Regions from separate parts of the Jeotgalicoccus saudimassiliensis genome, predicted to be linked through region 2. Evidence: predicted binding sites of a transcription regulator. Region 2 holds the regulator's gene; the other holds the start of a gene.
The links. The regulator NrdR, encoded in region 2, represses ribonucleotide reductase genes. The targets are predictions, from matches to a motif close to AACACNATATATNGTGTT.
Positions count from the first base shown of each region.

Region 1 (10,980 bases), 880 kb from region 2:
CCAGCGTAATAATGCTGATCAGTGCTGTACCGAGTATCAGGTATGAATGCCTGAATGTTTTCAGAAGTTCGTGCGCCAGGTTGACGACGAGAAGTCCGAGGAACATAATCGGTCCGACAAGCGCTGTTGATACCGAGACCAGTATCGCTACAATAATTAACAGTCCCGATACTTTGCGGTCATAATTAATGCCTAAGTTTAATGCATGATCGCGGCCGAGCGACAGAACGTCCAGCGCGCGGAAATCTTTAAAGATAATGATCAGCATCAGTATAACGATGATTCCCGTAATGCCGAGCAGCGATTCATCGATTGCATTAAACGAACCGAACAGCGTGCCCTGCAGAATTGAGAAATCTTCCGGACTGATTAAAATCTGCATGAACGTCGATAAATTCCCAAAGAATGTACCGAGTATAATACCGATTAAAAGCAGCAGAAATATGTTGTTTTTCGTTAGTTTAAATAAAAACTTAAAGACAAATAATGTAAACAGCACGAGTACACCCATACTTAAGAAGTAGTTGTACTGCGAGTTTAATAACAGCGGCGAGCTCACGCCCGCTAAAAATACGATTGCTGTCTGAATGAATGTGTAAACCGAATCCAGTCCCATAATCGACGGCGTTAAAATTCTGTTTTTAACGATTGTTTGGAAAATAACCGTGGACACGGCAATTGCTACTGCGACGATAACGATTGCAAGAATGCGTTTAAGTCTCGACGGCAGCTGATAAAAATATATGTCCGGATTTAATCCATATAGTGTGTAAAACGCAAGCAGTCCAATCGACAGGAGTGACAGCATAATAATCACTTTAGTATTCTTATGCATTTTTAACCCTCCTGAATATGAGGATCAGGAAAATGGCACTGCCGATTGTCGCGATCATCAGACCGACTGATACTTCATACGGCGCGATAATAATACGCCCGAGAATATCACAGATCATAACGAAAATTGCGCCCGTAACCGCTGTAATGGTCAGCGTGCCTTTCAGATGATCTCCCCGGAATATCGAAACGATATTCGGTACAATCAGTCCGAGGAACGGCAGCATCCCGACTGATACAACGACGATTGCCGTCATCGCAGCAGTTAAAAACAGACCGATGTTAACGATTAACTTGTAGTTCAGTCCGAGGTTCGTCGAAAAGTCCTCCCCCATTCCGGCCACAGTAAACTGTGCGGCATAAAGGAATACGATGATAAACAGCGGAATACTGATATATAGAATTTCATATTTACCCGATATAAGCGTTGAGAAGCTCCCGTGCATCCAGCCTGAAATCGCCTGGAGCATATCGGCACGGAGTGCAAGAAACGTTGACACACTTGCCACCACACCGCCGAGCATCATTCCGATAAGCGGTACAAATATAACATCTTTAAATTTAATACGCGTAATTATACTCATGAACAGCATCGTTCCAAGCAGTGCAAGCGCGACTGCGAAAAATAATCTGCCCATCATGCTGATCGCCGGGAAAAAAATCAGTCCCAGTAAAATACCAAGCTGTGCCCATTCTGTCGTTCCTGCTGTCGTTGGAGATACGAACTTGTTACGTGTCAGCTGCTGCATAACGAGCCCGCATACTGCGAGCGATGCACCTGCGATGATGATTGACACGGTCCGCGGCATGCGGCTATGTATAAGAATAGACATCTGATTTTCAGTTAAAGTGAAGATGTCCGTAATATGTATTTGGCTGACTCCGACAAACATAGATAGTATTGATAGTACGATCAGTAGGAAAATTAATATATCTAACCTAAACAACTTCTGAATCATGTCTTCCCACCTTAATTGAAAATGATTATCACTGATAACCATACATGCATTATACACTGTCAGAATTTGCAATTCAAACCCTTTATGTATATTTATTGTTTATTATAAAAATAAGCTGCCTGTAAGGCAGCTCACCCGGTCCCGTCTTAACTGATAATGATTGTTTCCCCGGTCGGTATATCTTTATCGTGACTTAAAATTGCTTTAATTTTTTTAATTGCTTTATGATTCGCACGTTCTTCTTCGGTAGTTTTATACGTCGGACGGTAACTTAATGCATACACGTCGACATCTTCGCGGCGCAGCTCGACAGATGTTGAATGCGTCAGCGCCTCAATCGCACCCGTTACTGTGTAGTACAGGTTGCGTTCAAACACTTCTTCAAACGCGGGTTCGATAACGTTAATAATCTTCGCATCGTTCTCAACTTTTAATAACGGACGCAGCGTGCGGATTCCGAGGTAAGTCCCCCACACGTGCTCATACATCACATCGTTAAACTCGTTAAAGCTGACGTTGTACACCGTTTTATCGTCTGTGAAAATGGAGTGAACAAGAATGATGCCGTTCAGCGACTCATAGTTTTCTTCAATCTCATCGACGATATCGAGCCAGTCAATTTCCTTCGACTGTTCCAGCAGAACGATTTTATGCTGACCCGGCGTACCTTCGAGCGTTTCATACACTTCTTCAAGTTCGGCGTAATCAAGCCCTGCCAGTATAAGGTTCGCATTATTCTGAGCTAATTCCAGCGCAGTCTCCCTGCCGAGCAGAGTGGCTGCACCCGACACGATATAAGTTTTACTTGTTAGATCCATAATATCCTCCTAGAATTGCCCGTAGTATTACTATAATAATACACTATTATTCAACAGTCACGGATTCTTCAGGCATTGTGTGAAGCTGGAAAGCATCGACATGTGCAATCACACTGTACTCGCCCGGTTCTTCAAACGTATACTCAAGCACATACTCGCCGTTTTCCGAATGTTCCACTTCAATCATTTCAAGTGATTCGTCACCTTTCAGCACTTCGAACATCACCTGGTCAGCATCAGTGACATCCTCTTCGTTTGAAGTCACGTGAGCAGTAAACTCTGCAGCTTCACCCGATGAAATGCTTTCAGGCGTCTGCAGATCCACCTCAAGTGATCTGATTTCATCGTTTGACGGACTGTCGTGATTCATATCGCCGTGATTTTCGCCCTCATCAGAACATGCTGCGAGTGTTAACCCTGCTAGCAGCATTGCTGATAAAAGTCCTGCTTTGATTTTCATTTATGTATCCCCATTTCCAATAATTCTCTCCCATTAATCATACATTATTTGGGGGTAAGTTTAAATTCATGCTCATGACATTTTTATGACTGGAATGTAAAGATTTTGGGGAGGGAGGTGGTTTGGTTTGGCTTTGGGCCGTCGTCGCTCCCACGTTGGTCCAATATCGCGGGTTTGACCCGTCGTCGCCCCCTCGTTGGTCCAATAAGCCGGATTTGGGCCGTCGTCGCTCTCTCATTGGTCCAATAACCCGGGTTTGACCCGTCGTCGCCCCCACGTTGGTCCAACAACCCGGGTTTGATCCGTCGTCGCTCCTACGTTGGACCAACAACTCAAATTTGACCCGTCGTCGCTCCTACGTTGGACCAACAACTCAAATTTGACCCGTCGTCGCTCTCACGTTGGTCCAATCACCCGGGTTTGATCCGTCGTCGCTCCTACGTTGGACCGCAACCATCAGCAGCACTCCCACCAACCAAAAAATCCTCCCCCGGCTTTCCGGGGGAGGATTCAAATATTTTAATCGTTAAATACGAAGTCTTCGTCGCGTAACGGTTCAACGTTTAACGCAAGGACATAGCCGTCACCTTTAACACTGAAGAAGTCGTGGTTCTTCGTCGTCGTATCGAGTGCGTTCTCGATGATCGGGTTGAAGCCTTTTTCTTCAAAGTAAGGTTCAAAGCCTAAGTTTGCCAGTGCCTTGTTGGCGTTGTACTGAAGGTAGTTCAATACATCGTCAGTCAGACCGAGCTTGTCGTACAGGCTCTTCGTGTAAACGACTTCGTTCTCGTACAGCTCGTCGAGCAGTTTGTACATCGCTTTGTCCGCCTGCTCCTGCTCTTCTGCTGTCAGTTCGCTCTTCATTTCCTGTGCATCGAGTCCGGTGAAGACACCGTGAATCGATTCGTCCAGTAAAATCTTACGGATAATTTCACCGCTCGTTGTCATGCGGCCGTTCCCCGCTAAATAAAGCGGATAGTAGAATCCTGAATAGAATAAAAACGATTCGAGGAAGACCGATGATACGCGTGCCATATATCTGTCGTAGGCTGACGGGTTTTTATCGAGTAATTTATAGTAGTTTGTAACAATTTTGTCTGCTTTAAATTTTAACTGTTCGTTTTTCATAACCCAGTTATCCAGTAAATCATCTGTTTCTTTAGTCGGCAGCAGCGTCGTAAAGATGTGCGAGTATGATTTTGCGTGAACCTGCTCCATCATGCCCATAAATGAGTAAACTGCTTTTTTACGCAGATCAGGAGTATGCAGCATAATCAGGGGCATGCCGTCATCTGCCTGATGTGTATCCAGTCCTGTTAAACCTGCCAGTACCTTTTTAAAAGTATCTTTCTCATCGTCGGACAGTCCTGCCCATGACGATAAATCTTTTGACACTTTAAACTCTGTCTCGACCCACATCTGTGAGATGTTTTGGCGCCAGAAGACATTAGTCATGTCATCTTCTTTGTTCCAGTTAACTGCAATCATTGTCTAATCTCCTTTATACTGCACAACTCGTACATTCTTCAACACTGAGTAATTTGTTTCTCGTGTAGTAGAGTGACTTCAATCCTTTATGATGTGCGTAGATGTAATATTTCGCAAGCTCTCTCGTTGAGATTTCCGAGTTTACGTAAAGAATCGTACTGATTCCCTGGTCGATATGCTGCTGAATTGTCGCAATCATATCGATTAATTTCATCTGATCTGTATTAAACGCGCTCTTGTAGTACCACATTGACTCTTTCGATAAGAACGGCATCGGGTAGAACGTTTCGGAGTTGCCGTAAGTTCTGCGCTCGATCATATCTACGATCGGCATTACCGAGCTCGTTGCGTTCTGCACGTAGGAAATACTCTGTGTCGGTGCAATCGCAAGTCGGTACGCATGATAAAGTCCGTGCGCTTCAACTTTCGCCTGCAGCTCCGCCCAGTCTTCTTTCGTCGGTACGTGAATGTGCTCAAACAGTTCTGCAACTTTGTCCGACTCAGGTTTAATATCTTCCTCAGTGTAGCGTGTGAAGTATTTGCCTGTCGCATAGTCTGAACGTTCGAAGTCTTTAAATGTTACACCGCGTTCTTTAGCGATTTCCATTGATTTTTCGATCGAGTGGAAGTTCAACATCATGAAGAACACGTTCGCAAAGTCTCTTGCTTCCTGGGATTCGTAAGAAATTTTATTTTTTGCGAGGTAACCGTGAAGGTTCATCGCGCCAAGTCCTACAGAGTGCAGCTCATCGTTTGCTTTCTTAACGCCCGGTGCGTTTGCAATTGAAGTATCGTCACTTACAAGTGTCAGTGCTTCGATACCTTCATGTACAGTTTCTTTCACTTTCCCCGAATCCATTACGTTCGCAATGTTCATCGAACCAAGGTTACATGAAATGTCGCGTTTGATTACATCGTCTGTACCGTAGTCGTTAATTTCGGATGTTTCCTGCAGCTGGAAGATCTCAGTACATAAGTTACTGATTTTAATCTGTCCGATATCGCCGAGCGGATGTACTCTGTTCGCATTGTCTTTGAACATTAAGTACGGGTAGCCCGACTGCAGCTGCGTCTGGGCGATTGTATTTAACATATCGCGCGCATCGTATTCGCGTTTTTTAACGTTGTCATTCGCCACAAGCTGATCGTACATTTCGTCCATGTCCATATCATCAAGTGCCACACCGTATTCACGTTCCACCGTGTGTGGTGCGAATAAGCTGAAAGGTTTGTTGTCGCGTGCCAGTTCAAAGAACTTCGACGGTACAACGAGTCCTGTCGAAATTGTCGACAGACGGATATCTTCATCCGCGTTTACTTTTTTCGTATCGAGGAATTCAGGCAGGTCATAGTGGAAGATGTTTAAGTAAACAGCACCTGCACCCGGACGCTGACCCAGCTGGTCCGCGTAGCTGAATCCGCCTTCCAGCGACTTCGCTACAGGAAGTACTCCCTTGGCTACACCTTCGATACCTTTAATCGCTTCACCGCGTGCACGGAGTTTTGATAAGTTAATCGCAACACCGCCGCCGATTTTACTTAACTGCTTCGCAGTCGAGTCGATATAGTTGATCGAGTTCAGTGAATCGTCAACTTCAAGCAGGAAACATGAAACCATTTCACCGCGGCGTGCGCGGCCTGCATTCAGGAACGTCGGCGTTGCCGGCTGGTAACGCTGCTCCATCATCGAAGTGATAAAACGCTTCGCAGTCTCGATATTTCCTTTGGCAAGGTACAGGCTGACGATGACTACGTGCTGTCTGTAATCTTCCAGGTACTGTTTTTTATCGTTTGTTTTTAATGTGTAGTCTTTAAAGAACTTACTCGCTGCCATGTAGCTCTTGAAGTTAAACTCAATAGCACCTGCATGATCAATAATATCCTGAAGTGCAGCTTCGCTGTACTCCTGGAATAAATCGTAGTAGAAATCGTTATCCACGAGGTAGTGCAGTCTTTCAAGCTCCGACTCAAAATGAATCGTCTTCGCTTCGACTTCTTCCATAAATACATCAAGCGCCTCAAGGTCTTTTTCAAGTTTGTAGAAACCTGTTTCATCGCGCTGTGTGACTTCGTTGTTCAGTTCAACGTGGTTATATGTTTTCTCATCCAATACTTTCATGCAATTCCCCTGCCCTTTCTAATTCAACTACAAATTGTGCGCGCTCTTCCGGAGTTCCGTGAAGCTCGAACTTCATTAACAGCGGTACGCTGTAGTCGTTACTTATATACTCTCCTGCTCTGGCAAAGTTCTGCCCCCAGTTGCGGTTGCCGCTCGATGCGACAGCGAACATATTATAGGAGTTAATCTTTAAAAATTCCTTAACAGTATCAGGCACAGCTCCAAAGCCGTATGTCGGTGTGACTAAAATAAATGTATCGTCGATTTTCTCTCTGACATTGGCGGCTGTTATTTGATATAATTCATAGGTGTCTGGAATGTCCATACTATTTAAGAAGCGACGGATATTACCTGTCATCGAATAATAAGCAATAATCACTTTGTCATCTCCTTTCAAGGATAGCATAAACCGAACGTATGTTCTATGTTTATATTTATTCTATACTTGCTTTTTCCGGCTATATTTGGCAATACCACTACATATTGTGTTTCAAACTCTTTATCAGCACAATATCTATGGTTTAACATGTTCTATAATCTCATATTAAAATGCTTCAGGCAATGTTAAAAAATGGATAAGATAAAAATTTCATGCCTAAAATTTTTATTCGGGGAGCCGTAATGCACGGTGGATATGTGATAAACAGATTGAAAATTTTATCATAAAAAATTAACGAAACTTTTCCCCTGTCTATTTGATGAAAATAGTGAAATTATCGTACAAATAAATTTGGAGTGTTGTTAATGAATAATGTTGTAAAAGGTATCATCGCTCTGATTATTTCTTCTCTTGGATTCAGTCTGATGTCCCTTTTCGTAAAATACTCAGGTGATCTGCCGACTGTGCAGAAAACCTTCTTCAGAAATTTTATCTCGATGCTGATTGCGCTGGCACTCGTTCTCTATTACAGAGAGAGCCTTTTTGGCAAAAGGGAAAACCAGGGCTGGCTGCTGCTCCGTTCAGCACTCGGACTGTTCGGAGTACTGTTAAATTTCTTTACCATCGACCGGATGGTGCTGAGCGATGCCGACATTCTGAATAAACTGAGCCCGTTCTTTACTATAATACTCTGCGCCGTATTTTTAAAAGAATACATACTGAGATTCCAGATAATCTCGATTATTATAGCTCTGATCGGTGCGGTGTTTATTATTAAACCGTCATTCTCGAGCGATACGATGTACGCGCTTATCGGAGTGCTCGGCGCTATATTCGCAGCCGGTGCCTATACCGTGCTCCGGATTCTCGGAAGCCGCGAGAAATTTTATACGGTAGTATTCTACTTCTCGTTCTTCTCGACCGTTGCGCTGCTGCCGTTCTTTATCTACCAATTCGAACCGATGACGGTGAGCCAGTTCTGGATGCTTGTGCTGGCGGGCGTATTTGCCGCCGTCGGACAGTTCGGCCTGACCATTGCATACAGCTTCGCACCGGCGAAGGAGATTTCAATCTTCTTCTACTCGACGATACTGTTTACCGCACTGTTCAGTATAATCATCTTTAACGAAGTTCCCGATATGCTGTCGATACTCGGTTATATCATTATCTTCTCGGCGAGTTACTACATGTATATGAAGAACCGCCCGGTGAAATTAAAAGTTGTCGGTAAAAAAGCAAGATAGAAATTTTTTGGATCCCCCGTTTTGTGTGAGCGGGGGATTTTTTGGTTGGGTTGGGTTGGGTTGGGGAATTGAAGGCGTCCGGAGTAATATATCAGGGATAAAGATCTCATATCGGGAAGAGGGATGTCTAAGTGACTATGAGCGCTCTTCATTGTTACGATGGCGCGCCTAAGTGACTATGAGCGCTCCTCATTGTTACGATAGCGCGTCTAAGTGACTATGAGCGCTCCTCATTGTTACGATAGCGCGTCTAAGTGACTATGAACGCTCCTCATTGTTACGATAGCGCGCCTAAGTGACTATGAGCGCTCCTCATTGTTACGATAGCCCGCCTAAGTGACTATGAGCGCTCCTCATTGTTACGATAGCGCGTCTAAGTGACTATGAGCGCTCCTCATTGTTACGATAGCCCGCCTAAGTGACTATGAGCGCTCCTCATTGTTACGATAGCGCGCCTAAGTGACTATGAGCGCTCCTCATTGTTACGATAACGCGTCTAAGTGACTATGAGCGCTCCTCATTGTTACGATAGCGCGTCTAAGTGACTATGAACGCTCCTCATTGTTACGATGGCGCGCCTCCTCCCCGTCAGCAACATCCCCAAAATCAAAAACCGGGACTCCCCAGAGTCCCGGTTTCCACAGTCAATCATATCAATTTTATCCGCTCGTCACACCGCTGCCGCCGTGTTCCCGGATTTCTTCCAGGAAATACGGGCAGTAGTGTTTAAGTTTGTAGTTGCCGACGCCCTGGATGTGCATCATGTCCTGTTTCGACTGAGGCATTTTCTTCGCGAATTCTTTCAGTATCTGATCTGTAAAGATCGCATCTTCGTCCAGTTTATGTTTGTCTGCGAGGTTCTTACGGGTGCTGAGCAGTTTATCGTATAATATTTCGTTCGGCGATGAGTCGGTCGAAACGTTCACGCGCTCGTTGTAATGTTTGCGGTACGGTACCGTGTACAGTTTCACCTTACGGTTCAGTATATCGAGACTTTTCTCAACGAGGTGCATGCGATTGCCGGCACAATGCACATAGCCGCGCATAATCAGTTCTTCAACGAGATGATTCACGTCGCTCGTGCGGTATGAATCGAGTACGCCGAAGCGTTCCTGCGAATCCAGGCCGCGTGCCACGATATTATCGGCATTCTCGCCGCGCAGCACCTGAATGACAAGTTCTTTCGACAGCTGCCCGTCTGTTTCCTGGACCAGTTCCAAAATCAGACGCGCCTCCGATGTCATCGGCTCGGTGCGCTCGGCTGACAGACAGCTCGAACACTGGCCGCACGCTTCCACATACTCGTCGTGGTTAAAATACTTCACGATAAAACTGCTCAGACATTTGCTCGTCTTGTTGTACTGCAGCATCAAATCGAGTTTTTCGCGCATATGGTCCTTGTACTGATCCGTCGCGGTCGCACGGTCGATAAAGAACTGCTGCAGGTTGACGTCCCGCTGTGTCGACAGCAGTATACAGTCACTCGGCCGGCTGTCACGGCCGGCACGCCCGATTTCCTGGTAGTAGCTCTCGAGGTCTCCCGGCAGGTTGAAGTGAATGATATAACGGATATCCGGCTTATCAATCCCCATACCGAATGCGTTCGTTGCGATGACGATTTTCACTTCATCCGACACAAATTTCTGCTGGTTGTCGTTTCTCTCTTTTTTGCCGAGCCCGCCGTGGTAAATTACGTTTTCAATATTATTGTCCGTTAAATACACAGACAGTTTTTCCACTTCGGCACGCGTCGAAACGTAAATAATCCCCGACTGTTCGAGACGTTCTTTTATATAGGATAAAATAAACTGCTCGCGCTGGTACGTGCCGTTCACAGACAGTTTTAAGTTGTCGCGTCTGACGCTCGTTTTAAAGACTGCGTTGTTTTTAATGTTCAGCAGTTCCTGTATGTTCTCTTCCACTTCTTCAGTTGCCGTCGCCGTCACCGCAATAATCTGAACGTCCGGCAGCAGTGCCTTCAGCTCGGGAATAATACTCTGATAGCTCGGTCTGAAATCGTGTCCCCATTTGGAAATACAGTGCGCCTCATCAAATGCAACAAACGGTATTTCCGCATGACGGACCGCTGTTTTAAACTCTTCGTTATTAAAACGCTCCGGAGCCACATATAAAAACTGCAGTTCCCCGCGTACAAGGCGTCCCATTACATCGTTCAGGTCGCGCTTTGCCATTGTCGAGTTGATGCATTCCGCACTAATACCGCGGCGCTTCAATGAATCCACCTGATCCTGCATTAAAGAAATCAGCGGTGAAATGACAAGCGTCGTGCCCTCGAACATTAAGCCCGGGATTTGATAGCACAGCGACTTACCCGAACCTGTCGGTAAAATGCCCAGTGCATTATCACCCGCTAAAATGTTTTCGATGATTTCCTGCTGGCCGTATCTGAATTTTTCATACCCAAAATATTCTTTTAAGATGGCTTCCATAAAATATCATTCCTATATTTATGTATGTCGTTCTTATATAATTTATCTGCTACATTATACATTATTTTTATTAAAGTTTGTTGTAATTTGCGTTAATAAACACACGAAAAAATCTCCCGTCTGCAGTTTGCACCATTCAGTGCCTGCTGAAACAGGAGATTTATAATATTAGTGTAAATGTTACATTTTTTCTTTTACGAGTTCTTTTGAAATTTTGTAGTCGATCGCT
Region 1 is NZ_CCSE01000001.1:158,726-169,705, reverse strand. It holds gene RZ44_RS00840 (iron chelate uptake ABC transporter family permease subunit) at 1-835, opposite strand, end outside; gene RZ44_RS00835 (ABC transporter permease) at 828-1,793, opposite strand; gene RZ44_RS00830 (SDR family NAD(P)-dependent oxidoreductase) at 1,940-2,611, opposite strand; gene RZ44_RS00825 (FixH family protein) at 2,658-3,071, opposite strand; gene nrdF (class 1b ribonucleoside-diphosphate reductase subunit beta) at 3,591-4,559, opposite strand; gene nrdE (class 1b ribonucleoside-diphosphate reductase subunit alpha) at 4,573-6,678, opposite strand; gene nrdI (class Ib ribonucleoside-diphosphate reductase assembly flavoprotein NrdI) at 6,662-7,057, opposite strand; gene RZ44_RS00805 (DMT family transporter) at 7,423-8,301, shown strand; gene recQ (DNA helicase RecQ) at 8,961-10,751, opposite strand; gene RZ44_RS00795 (5-oxoprolinase subunit C family protein) at 10,932-10,980, opposite strand, start outside.
Region 1: the regulator NrdR is predicted to act here: its motif matches at 7,151-7,168, upstream of nrdI (class Ib ribonucleoside-diphosphate reductase assembly flavoprotein NrdI).

Region 2 (10,980 bases):
GAAGACAAGCACGAGATTATAGAACACATTTTAACGTACCGTACAATCAGCAAACTGCAGTCGACGTATGTCATCGGCCTGCAGGGTGAAGTGACTGAAGATTCGCGTATTCATACGCGCTTTAACCAGACACTCGCTCAGACGGGACGTTTATCAAGTGTGGAACCGAATCTGCAGAACATCCCGATTCGCCTTGAAGAAGGGCGTAAAATCCGTCAGGCGTTCGTGCCGTCAAAAGAAGGAAATGTGCTGCTCGGACTGGATTATTCGCAAATTGAACTGCGCGTACTCGCAGCGATTACGAAAGATGAATCGATGCTCGAAGCGTTTACGAACGATATCGACATTCACACGAAGACGGCGATGGAAGTGTACGGTGTTGCACTCGATGAGGTGACGCCGTTAATGCGTCGTAACGCCAAGGCGGTTAACTTCGGAATCGTTTACGGCATCAGTGATTACGGACTCAGCCAAAACCTCGGCATTACGCGTAAGGAAGCCGGTCAGTTTATCGACACGTATCTCGAATCATTTAAAGAAGTGAAACAGTTTATGCATGATATCGTGCAGGATGCGAAACGCGACGGTTATGTGACGACACTGCTGCACCGCCGCCGTTACGTGCCGGACGTAAACAGCAGAAACTTTAACGCGCGTTCGTTCGCGGAACGCACAGCGATGAACTCGCCGATTCAGGGGAGTGCTGCTGATATAATCAAACTCGCGATGGTCAAATACGCGAACAGCGAAGAAGCACAGAAATTCAATGCAGAATTATTATTACAGATCCACGATGAGCTCATCTTTGATATTCCGGAAAGTGAAGTGGAAGCATTCATTCCGGTTATTAAAGATATTATGGAAAACGCCATAGACATCGACGTACCGCTGAAAGTAGACGCAGGGTACGGTACGGACTGGTATGAAGTGAAGTAGGTGGAATAAATGCCGGAACTGCCGGAGGTAGAACTCGTTAAGCGCGAACTCACGCCCGTAATCAATTTAAAGATTACGGACGTCGAGCTGTCGCAGCACATATATAACGGGCATAAAACAAATAAACGAACAATTGTAAAAGACGATCTCGACGCATTTAAGGAGATCGTAACCGGCAAGACGATTACACATATCGGACGCCGCGGGAAGTATTTATATTTCCTGATCAACGATGAATATAAAACGACGCATCTCGTCAGCCATCTCGGCATGTCGGGGGCGTACTTTATCGTGAATAATTTCGATGATATTAAAGAGCATAACTTCAGAAAACACTGGCAGGTGATTTTCTCATTCGATAACGGGCAGAAACTCGTCTATTCGGATATCCGACGGTTCGGTGAAATGCATACGCATGAAAGCCTGCATGATTTCCCGCCGTTTGCGCGTATGGCGCCGGAGTATACGGATGAGCTGAGCTTCGCTCATTACATGAAGATGCTCCGGACGAAAAAGTACGAAGAGAAAGCAGTTAAAGTCGCGATTATGGACGGGGAGGTCATTCCGGGCGTCGGTAATATTTACGCTGTGGAAGCACTGTACCTTGCACATATTCTGCCGGCGAGAAAAGTTAAAAACGTGTCTGATAAACGTCTCCGTGAACTGTTCGACCGGATTACGGAAGTGTTCGAACTGTCGTTATCACACGGCGGCTCGACAATTTCCGACTACCGGAGCGTCACGGGCGGCAAGGGCGAAATGCAGAACAGCTTTAACGTGTACCAGCGGAAGGAATGTCCGCTCGGGCACGAGCTGAAAACGAAAGTAATCAGTACGCGCAATACATTTTATTGCACAACATGCCAGAGGTGATGTCCATGTATAAAGTGATCGGTTTGACAGGCGGTATCGCGAGCGGTAAAACGACGGTAAGCGATTATTTAAAAGAGCACGGCTACACGGTGCTCGATGCGGATGCCTATTCGAGAAAAACGACCGCAAAAGGCGGTCCGGCGATACCTGCAATTATCGAAGCATTCGGTGAAGATATCGTTGATGCGGACGGTGAACTCGACCGTAAAAAACTCGGGAGTATTATTTTTAACGATGCCGGTAAACGCCGGGAGCTGAACGCAATCGTCCACCCGCTGATCAGGGATATGATGAATGCGGATGAAGCGGAGTTTATCAAAAAAGGCCATGTGTTTCTGGATATTCCGCTCCTGTTTGAAAACGGGCTGAACGAACGGTGCGACCTGGTCGTCACCGTATTCGTCGACCGCGATACGCAGATCAGACGCCTGACTGCAAGAAATGACCTGACGATTGAAGAGGCAGAGGCGCGCATTAACAGCCAGATGCCTTTAACTGAAAAGGTGGAGAGAAGTGAATACCGTCTTGATAACAACGGTTCTGTAGAGAAATTATATGAACAGATTGATAAATTTACAGAAGAGTTGGAAAGTCTGTGAAAACGTGTACAAACGTAAGCCTTAATGTGTTACACTATTAAATGAAAAAAGAACTTTCAAAGGAGCTCTAGTCATGAAAAAAGTTGCTATTAATGGTTTAGGTAGAATTGGAAGAATGGTGTTTCGTATCGTCAACGAATCAAAAGACCTTGAACTCGTTGCAGTTAACGTAACATCACCTGCGGAAACAATCGCACACTTAATTAACCACGATACTACTCACGGTACGTGGGATAAAAAAGTTGAGGTTAAAGGGGACAACCTTGTTGTCGACGGTAAAGAAATTACTGTAACAAGCGACCGCAACCCTGCAAACTTACCATGGGCTGACCTTGGCGTCGATATCGTTATCGAAGCAACAGGGGTATTCAACCACGGAGACAAAGCACAGGCTCACATCGATGCCGGTGCGAAGAAAGTATTATTAACAGGACCATCGGGCGGCGGCAATGTACAGACACTTGTACGCGGCGTGAACTGTGCAACACTCGACACGTCATCATACGATGTATTCTCTAATGCATCATGTACGACAAACTGTCTGGCACCTGTAGCTAAAGTATTAAACGATGAGTTCGGCATTAAAAACGGTCTTGTGACGACAGTACACGCGTACACTAACGACCAGCTGAACATCGACAACCCGCACAAAGACTTACGCCGTGCGCGTTCAGCTGCAGAAAACATTATCCCGACTTCAACAGGTGCTGCAAAAGCAACAGCTTTAGTGCTTCCTGAGCTTGAAGGTAAATTAGACGGTATGGCACTGCGCGTACCGGTATCAAACGTTTCGCTGGTTGACCTTGTAGTGGACCTTGAAAAAGAAGTGACTAAAGAAGAGGTTAACGAAGCGTTTAAGAAATTTGAAAGCGACGCAATGAAAGGTATTTTAGGCGTGAGCGATGCACCGTTGGTATCAAGCGACTACAATACTGATCCGCGCAGCTCGATCGTAGATTCAGACCTTACAATGATTATGGGTGACAACAAAGTTAAAGTACTTTCATGGTACGACAACGAGTGGGGTTACTCTACAAGATGTGTTGAATTAGCTGAAATGATCGCACGCGATATTTAATAATTTAACAATACAGTCACAAGGGGACAGTTCATGCTGTCCTCTTTTTTGTTACAATAAAACTGACAATACGAACGAAGGAGTGCTGACATGAAATTAGTAAACAAAGAAGGACAAAACACAGAACTGATTATCGAAGGCAACACAGCAGCGTATAAAGGAGAAAACTGGGACATCCTTATCCACGACGGGGACGTATCAGCTGCCGGCCACGTTGCGACGAACAACTTCATCGTAAAAGAAGAATACATTCCGGAAATGATCGAACGATTTAAATCCCGTAAAGGCAACGTCGACCGGTACGACGGCTTCGCCGGGTTTATGCTCGTTCAAAACGGCAGCAAAATGTCCGTCCTGACAGGCTGGGCAACAACAGAAGACTTCACAGCATGGGTGGAATCAGAAGCATTCCAAAACTCCCACGTAAAAAAAGAACAACGTGTAAAATCACAGGGCAGCAACTACCTGGAAGCAATGCCGGTACGTGAAAACTACAGCGTTGAAGGATAAAAATCCGGATTAACCGGGACCCCGCCGCCTCCGTTGTGAGGTGGCGGGGTTTGTTGTGGTTGCTGGGGGTTGTTTTGGTTGTTTTGGTTGCTGCGTCTCCACCGTGCCCTTGTGGTTTCGACAATGGCGCAGCAGGACCTCCATCGTGCCATTGTGACTTCGACAATGGCGCAGCGGGGCCTCCACCGTGCCACTGTAGTTTCGACAATGGCACAGCAGCACGCCCATTCAACCGGCACCGCGATTTTTATCTCCCTCAAACCACACCAAACCGCACCAAATCCCGCCAATCGTCTTTCTTTTTTTATGTTTAGTGGTTTCGATGTTATAATAATTGCAACTAATCTATTACTAAATGAGGTGAACATCACATGAGATGTCCAAAGTGTCAGCATACGAATTCGAGGGTTATCGATTCGCGTCATGCAGATGAGATGAATGCGATCCGCAGACGCCGTGAGTGCGACGATTGTCAGACGCGTTTTACGACGTTCGAGCGTATTGAACTATCACCCCTTGTCGTTATAAAAAAAGACGGGACACGTGAAGTGTTCGACAGGTCGAAAGTGCTGGACGGTCTGTTAAAAGCGTGTGAGAAACGGGCGATTCCCTATGATGAAATTGAAAAGCGCGCGGATAAGATTGAAGCGGCGCTCCGCAATTTAAACAAGGCGGAAATTTCATCCAATGATATCGGCGAATGTGTCATGAATGAATTAATTACTCTCGATCAGGTGGCATACGTGCGTTTTGCATCGGTGTACAGAGAGTTTAAAGATATCGATCAGCTGATGGATATTATGAAAAAACTGGAAAAGGGTAAGGCTTAAGATGAAATTTAACGAACGTTTAAAACCGAATACGGAGTTTATCGTGTACCAGCCGGGGACGCTGTCGAACGATAATTACGAGATTCTGAATGCGTTGTATTTACCGGTAATCGGCACAGAGGCCTTCGGTATTTACCTGTATCTGGCAGAATCGACGAAGGTGCACGATAAGCTTGCTGTCCGCTTCCACCGGGAACTGATGGACGAGCTCGCGCTGAATTTATCTGATTATCAGCAGTCGCTCGACAAACTCGAGGCAATCGGGCTCGTGCGCACGTACGTATCCAATAAAGAACACGATGATCTGTTCGTCTACAGATTGCTGCAGCCGTTGACGGCAGAAATGTATTTCAAGGATCCGATGCTGTCGATGTATTTATACTCGCAGGTCGGCTCTCAGAAGTTTAACGATAAAAAAGACCGGCTCATTTACCCGGAGCTCCCGGAAGATATTACCGAAGTGACGAAGAAGTTCACCGAGGTCTTTTATCATTCGAGAGACGAGTCATTCCGCACACCGAATGACAACTTTAAGCAGAACGATGTGTCGCGCGGCCCGTCGATCGACCTCGACGACTTCGATTTTGAAGTGCTGTTCACCCATTTAAAAGGTACGAGAATCGACCGGCAGTTTTTTACGAAGGAAGTGAAAGTGCTGGTCGTGCAGCTGAGCCAGCTGTTTAAACTGAACGCGTACGACATAAAGCAGATTCTGCTCCAGTCGACGAGTCCGCAGTTTGGAATCGATAAAGACCGGCTGAAGACTGAAGCGCGCAAGTATTATCAAAAGGAATACGGCGAAGTGGTGCCGAGTTTCACGACGGCCGAAGAAGCGGTGAAGCCGGCGGGGGACGAGTCGTACCTCGACAGCCTGGACAAGGTCAGCCCGCTCGACAGAATTAACGATCTCAGAAGCTACAAACCGTCGGAGAACGACTTAAAAGTTGTCACGGAGTTAATCGTTAAAACCGGTCTCGAAAACGGGGTCATCAACGTGCTGTTGGAATACGCAATACAGATGAAAGACGGCGAACTGCCGCTCCGCTATGCGATGACGATTGCGGAAAACTGGGAGAAGGAAGGCTACCGTACTGCCGCAGAAGCGTATCAGTCCATTATGGAATTCCGCGAAGCTCAGGAAGAAAAACGCCGGAAACGCCAGTTTAAATACGCAGGACCGGGCGAGGAGCAGCCGGCATGGCTGAAAGAAAAAACGGCTGAAAATTCGCCGCAGCAAAAACGGACGGCACAAACGAAGCCGAAACAGAAAAACAAAGAACCGATGAAGACGCTGAAAGACGATGAAGATTTCAGCGAACTGATTAATAAATTTAGAGAAAATTAGGTGAGGCGATGGAACCGATAAGCAGTTTCGTTAAAAATAACGAACGAATCAGGGAAAACAACGAACGTATTTATAACGAGATTATCAGTCATCCGAAGATGAAAGCGTTTATGGAAGCGCACGAAGGTGAAGTTACCCGCTCGATGATTCAAAACGATCTGATGATTTTAAAACATTATATCAACCAGCCGGCGGAATGCGAATCGGCGGGCGAGGGCAAATGCCTGAGCCATCCGGACGGTTTCATAATTAATATTGAAATCCGCCAGGGACGCTTTAACATGATCTATTCGAAATGTCCGATTAAAGCAAAACATGAAGAATTCCTAAAACGCGAAAGCCTCATTCAGAGCTTCCACATTCCGCGCGACGTGCGCGAGGCGACGTTCGACACGATTTTCCTGAACGAAGACAGAAGGGACATTTTAAAAAATGCCATTCAGAAAGCCGGTAAAATTGCGCGCGGGGAAGACTTCCGCGGGCTGTATATTTACGGTGAATTCGGAATCGGTAAATCGTATATTCTCGGCTGTATTGCCAACGAATTAAAAGAGAAGTCAATTTCATCGATGATGATCTACGTGCCCGAAATATTCCGCGACTTAAAATCCGGATTTAACGACGGCACGACGAACGAGCGCTACGATGCAATCCGGAACGCGGAAGTGCTGATTCTCGACGACCTCGGTGCCGAGGACGTCACCGCGTGGAGCAGGGACGAAGTCATTACGAGTATTCTAAACTACCGTATGGTCGAGCAGCTGCCGACGTTTATCAGTTCAAACTTTGCAATTAACGAACTGAAGGGCCGATACAGTTATACGAAAACGAACGGCAAAGAGGAAACGAAAGCACTCCGTATGATCGAAAGAATCCGTGCGTTGTGCGAAGAAGTGCAGCTGACAGGCGACAATCTCAGGAATTCATAACTTGATTTTGTGTAAATGTTCGTGTACTATAAAGCTATATTTCATTAATAATCCAATGGACAAGACAATTTCTAAAAGTTTATTTAAGAGAGTGCATGATTTGCTGAGACATGCATATAAACCGCGGATTGTTACTACCTGATGACGGATGCTTTCCTAATCGAAAGCCGGATGGACCGATATCTCCAAACTTGAGACACGGAACATTTCTGTGTAAATCAGGGTGGTACCGCGGTAAAGTCGCCCCTATTTTAATTAATAGGGACGGCTTTTTATTTTTATTTATTGTTACAAAATATTGGAAACTGAGAGGATGTTCAGCATGGTTGAAAAAATCGAAGTAAGATTCCCGGACGGGAACGTAAAAGAATTTGATTTCGGTGTAACGCCGGAAGAAATCGCAGGCTCAATCAGCCCGGGACTTAAAAAAGCATCACTTGCTGCAAAAGTGGACGGGGAGTACTACGACCTGACACGTCCGCTTGAAACTGACAGCGAAGTGGAATTAATTACAAATAAAAGCGAAGAAGCGATCGAAATTCTGCGCCACTCGACAGCACACTTAATGGCCCAGGCGTTAAAACGTCTGTACGGCAAAGTGCACTTCGGTGTCGGTCCGGTAATCGAAGAAGGATTCTACTACGACTTTGATATGGACGAGAGCATCTCTTCTGAAGATTTCGCTAAAATAGAAAAAGAAATGAAACGCATCGTCGATGAGAACGTTGCGATCGAGCGCCGCGTCCTGTCACGCGATGAAGCGAAGGAATTATTCGCAGACGACCCGTACAAACAGGAATTAATCGATGCGATTCCGGCAGACGAGCAGGTGACTGTTTATTCGCAGGGTGAATTTACAGACCTGTGCCGCGGTGTCCACGTGCCGAGAACTTCGAAGATTAAAGTTTTCAAACTGTTATCAACAGCAGGCGCATACTGGCGCGGTAACTCTGACAACAAGATGCTTCAGCGTATTTACGGTACTGCATTCTTCGATAAAAAAGAGCTTGCTGCCCACATGCAGCTCCTTGAAGAGCGCCGCGAACGCGACCACCGCAAGATCGGTAAAGAGATGAAACTCTTTGAAAACAACCAGCTGATCGGTGCAGGTCTGCCGTTGTGGCTGCCGAACGGTGCGACAATCCGCCGCGAAATCGAACGTTATATAGTAGATAAAGAAATTTCACTCGGATACGACCACGTGTATACGCCGATTATGGCCAACACGAACCTGTACAAAACAAGCGGCCACTGGGAACACTATCAGGACGACATGTTCCCGCCGATGGAAATGGGTAATGAGGAATTAGTGCTTCGCCCGATGAACTGCCCGCACCATATGATGATCTACAAAAACGAACGCCACTCATACCGTGAGCTACCGATCCGTATCGCGGAACTCGGCACGATGCACCGTTACGAGGCGAGCGGTGCCGTGAGCGGCCTGCAGCGCGTACGCGGCATGGTGTTAAACGATGCACACGTATTCGTGCGTCCGGATCAGATTAAAGAGGAGTTTATCCGCGTAGTGGAACTGATCCAGGAAGTGTATAAAGACTTCGGACTCGAAGACTACTCATTCCGTTTAAGCTACCGCGATCCGGAAGACAAAGAGAAGTATTTCGATGACGATGAAATGTGGCAGCGCGCTGAAAACATGCTGAAAGAAGCCGTTGATGAAATGGGCCTTGAGTATGTTGAAGAAGAAGGCGAAGCGGCATTCTACGGACCGAAACTGGACGTCCAGGTGAAAACTGCACTTGGTAAAGAAGAAACTTTATCGACAGTACAGCTCGACTTCCTGTTACCTGAACGCTTCGACTTAACTTACATCGGTAAAGACGGCGAAGAACACCGTCCGGTTGTTATTCACCGCGGTGTCGTGTCGACGATGGAACGCTTTGTTGCATTCCTGACTGAAGAATACAAAGGCAACTTCCCGTTATGGCTTGCACCGAATCAGGTGGAAATTATTCCGGTAAATCTTGACCTGCACTACGATTACGCGCGTGAAATTCACGACGAAATGAAGAGCCAGGGCATCCGCGTTCATATCGATGACCGCAACGAGAAGATGGGCTACAAGATCCGCGAAGCTCAAATGAAGAAAATACCGTATCAGATCGTTGTCGGCGATAAAGAAAAAGACGAATCGCTCGTTAACGTCCGCAAGTACGGCGAAGAAAAACAGGAGAGCTTCGACAAGGAAGACTTCCTGTACCAGTTAATCGACGAAATAAGATTAAAGAAATAAGTTTGACAAATGATATTTAGTGCTGTATAGTATTAAGAGTTGAAAGAAACGGACAAGTTGAAGCTCCCGCTTCACGCCCGCAAACGCTTTTAGTGGTGACCGGGTAAATTGGGAAATGCAGGCTCAGTAACTATTGGGCCTGCAACTTCTAAGGCGGGTGCAGTAATGCTCCCGCCTTTTTTGTTCGTTAAATATTTCTGGAGGTGCTAAACATAGCTAAAGATCAGACATTGATCAATAATCGTATTCGCGCAAAAGAAGTTCGTTTAATCGGAGAAGATGGTTCACAGCTGGGTATTAAAGCAACTAGAGAAGCAATCGAGATGGCTGAAAACGCCAACCTGGATGTTGTACTTGTTGCACCAAACGCTAAACCGCCTGTTGCACGTATTATGGATTACGGTAAGTTTAAGTACGAGCAGCAGAAGAAAGACAAAGAGGCTCGTAAGAAACAAAAGGTTATTAACCTTAAAGAGATTCGTTTGTCACCGACAATCGAAGAGCATGACTTTAACACTAAGTTAGGTCACGCAAAAAAATTCCTTGCTAAAGAAGACAAGGTAAAAGTTTCCATTCGATTCAAAGGCCGTGCAATCACGCACAAAGATATCGGACGTAAAGTACTTGAGCGTTTCGCTGAAGCACTTAAGGAAGATGGCCAGATCGAACAGAGACCGAAGATGGAAGGACGTTCCATGTTCTTAGTCGTTGCACCATTTGCAGAGAAAAAATAATTAATTAATCGGAGGAATTAATCATGCCAAAAATGAAGACGCATAAAGGTTATGCTAAACGTGTTAAAAAAACTGGTACAGGCAAATTCAAACGCTCACAAGCGTTCACAAGCCACTTATTCGCTAACAAAACAACTAAACAGAAACGTCAGTTAAGAGGATCTGCTTTAGTTGCCAAATCAGATGCAAAAAGATTAGTTCACTTATTAGCTAAAGCTGCTAAATAATATAAAAGGAGGAGTTAGAAATGGCTCGCGTAAAAAATGGATTAACATCTCGTAAGAGACGTAAAAAAGTATTAAAACAGGCAAAAGGTTATTTTGGTGCGAAGAGCACTTTATATAGAACAGCTAAACAGGCTGTAATGAAATCAGGTCAGTACGCATACCGTGACCGCAAACAGAAGAAACGTGAATTCCGTAAATTATGGATCTCACGTATCAACGCTGCTGCACGTCAGCACGACATCAGCTACAGCCGTCTGATGAACGGACTTAAAGTTGCAGGAATCGATATCAACAGAAAAATGCTTTCTGAAATTGCTATCGCTGACGACGCTGCTTTCGGTCAAATCGTAGACCAGGCTAAAAAAGCTTTAGACAAATAAGAAGTACTTAAAAGGGCACCCATAGAGTTGGGTGCCTTTTTTGTTTTTTGGGGGGTTCGGGAAATTTTTCCATTTATTTTCGTTTTGTTAAATAATTAAATTAACCTGTACGATAAAAAAATAAAACGCCGTTTTTCCCTATATATAGGTAAAGAGCTATTTTAGGGAGGATGAAATTCATGATACTGAATGAAAGATTTATTGGCGGAGAATTAGCGTATTACCGTGCGTTGAAGAAACGGATTGTTCTATCTGGACAGGACGCGAAAAGTCTGACTGTCCAGG
Region 2 is NZ_CCSE01000001.1:1,043,169-1,054,148, reverse strand. It holds gene polA (DNA polymerase I) at 1-936, shown strand, start outside; gene mutM (bifunctional DNA-formamidopyrimidine glycosylase/DNA-(apurinic or apyrimidinic site) lyase) at 946-1,809, shown strand; gene coaE (dephospho-CoA kinase) at 1,815-2,408, shown strand; gene gap (type I glyceraldehyde-3-phosphate dehydrogenase) at 2,482-3,486, shown strand; gene RZ44_RS11000 (antibiotic biosynthesis monooxygenase family protein) at 3,577-3,996, shown strand; gene RZ44_RS05035 (hypothetical protein) at 4,075-4,371, shown strand; gene nrdR (transcriptional regulator NrdR) at 4,368-4,826, shown strand; gene RZ44_RS05025 (replication initiation and membrane attachment family protein) at 4,828-6,171, shown strand; gene dnaI (primosomal protein DnaI) at 6,180-7,100, shown strand; gene thrS (threonine--tRNA ligase) at 7,423-9,354, shown strand; gene infC (translation initiation factor IF-3) at 9,558-10,088, shown strand; gene rpmI (50S ribosomal protein L35) at 10,112-10,315, shown strand; gene rplT (50S ribosomal protein L20) at 10,336-10,695, shown strand; gene RZ44_RS04995 (nuclease-related domain-containing protein) at 10,875-10,980, shown strand, end outside.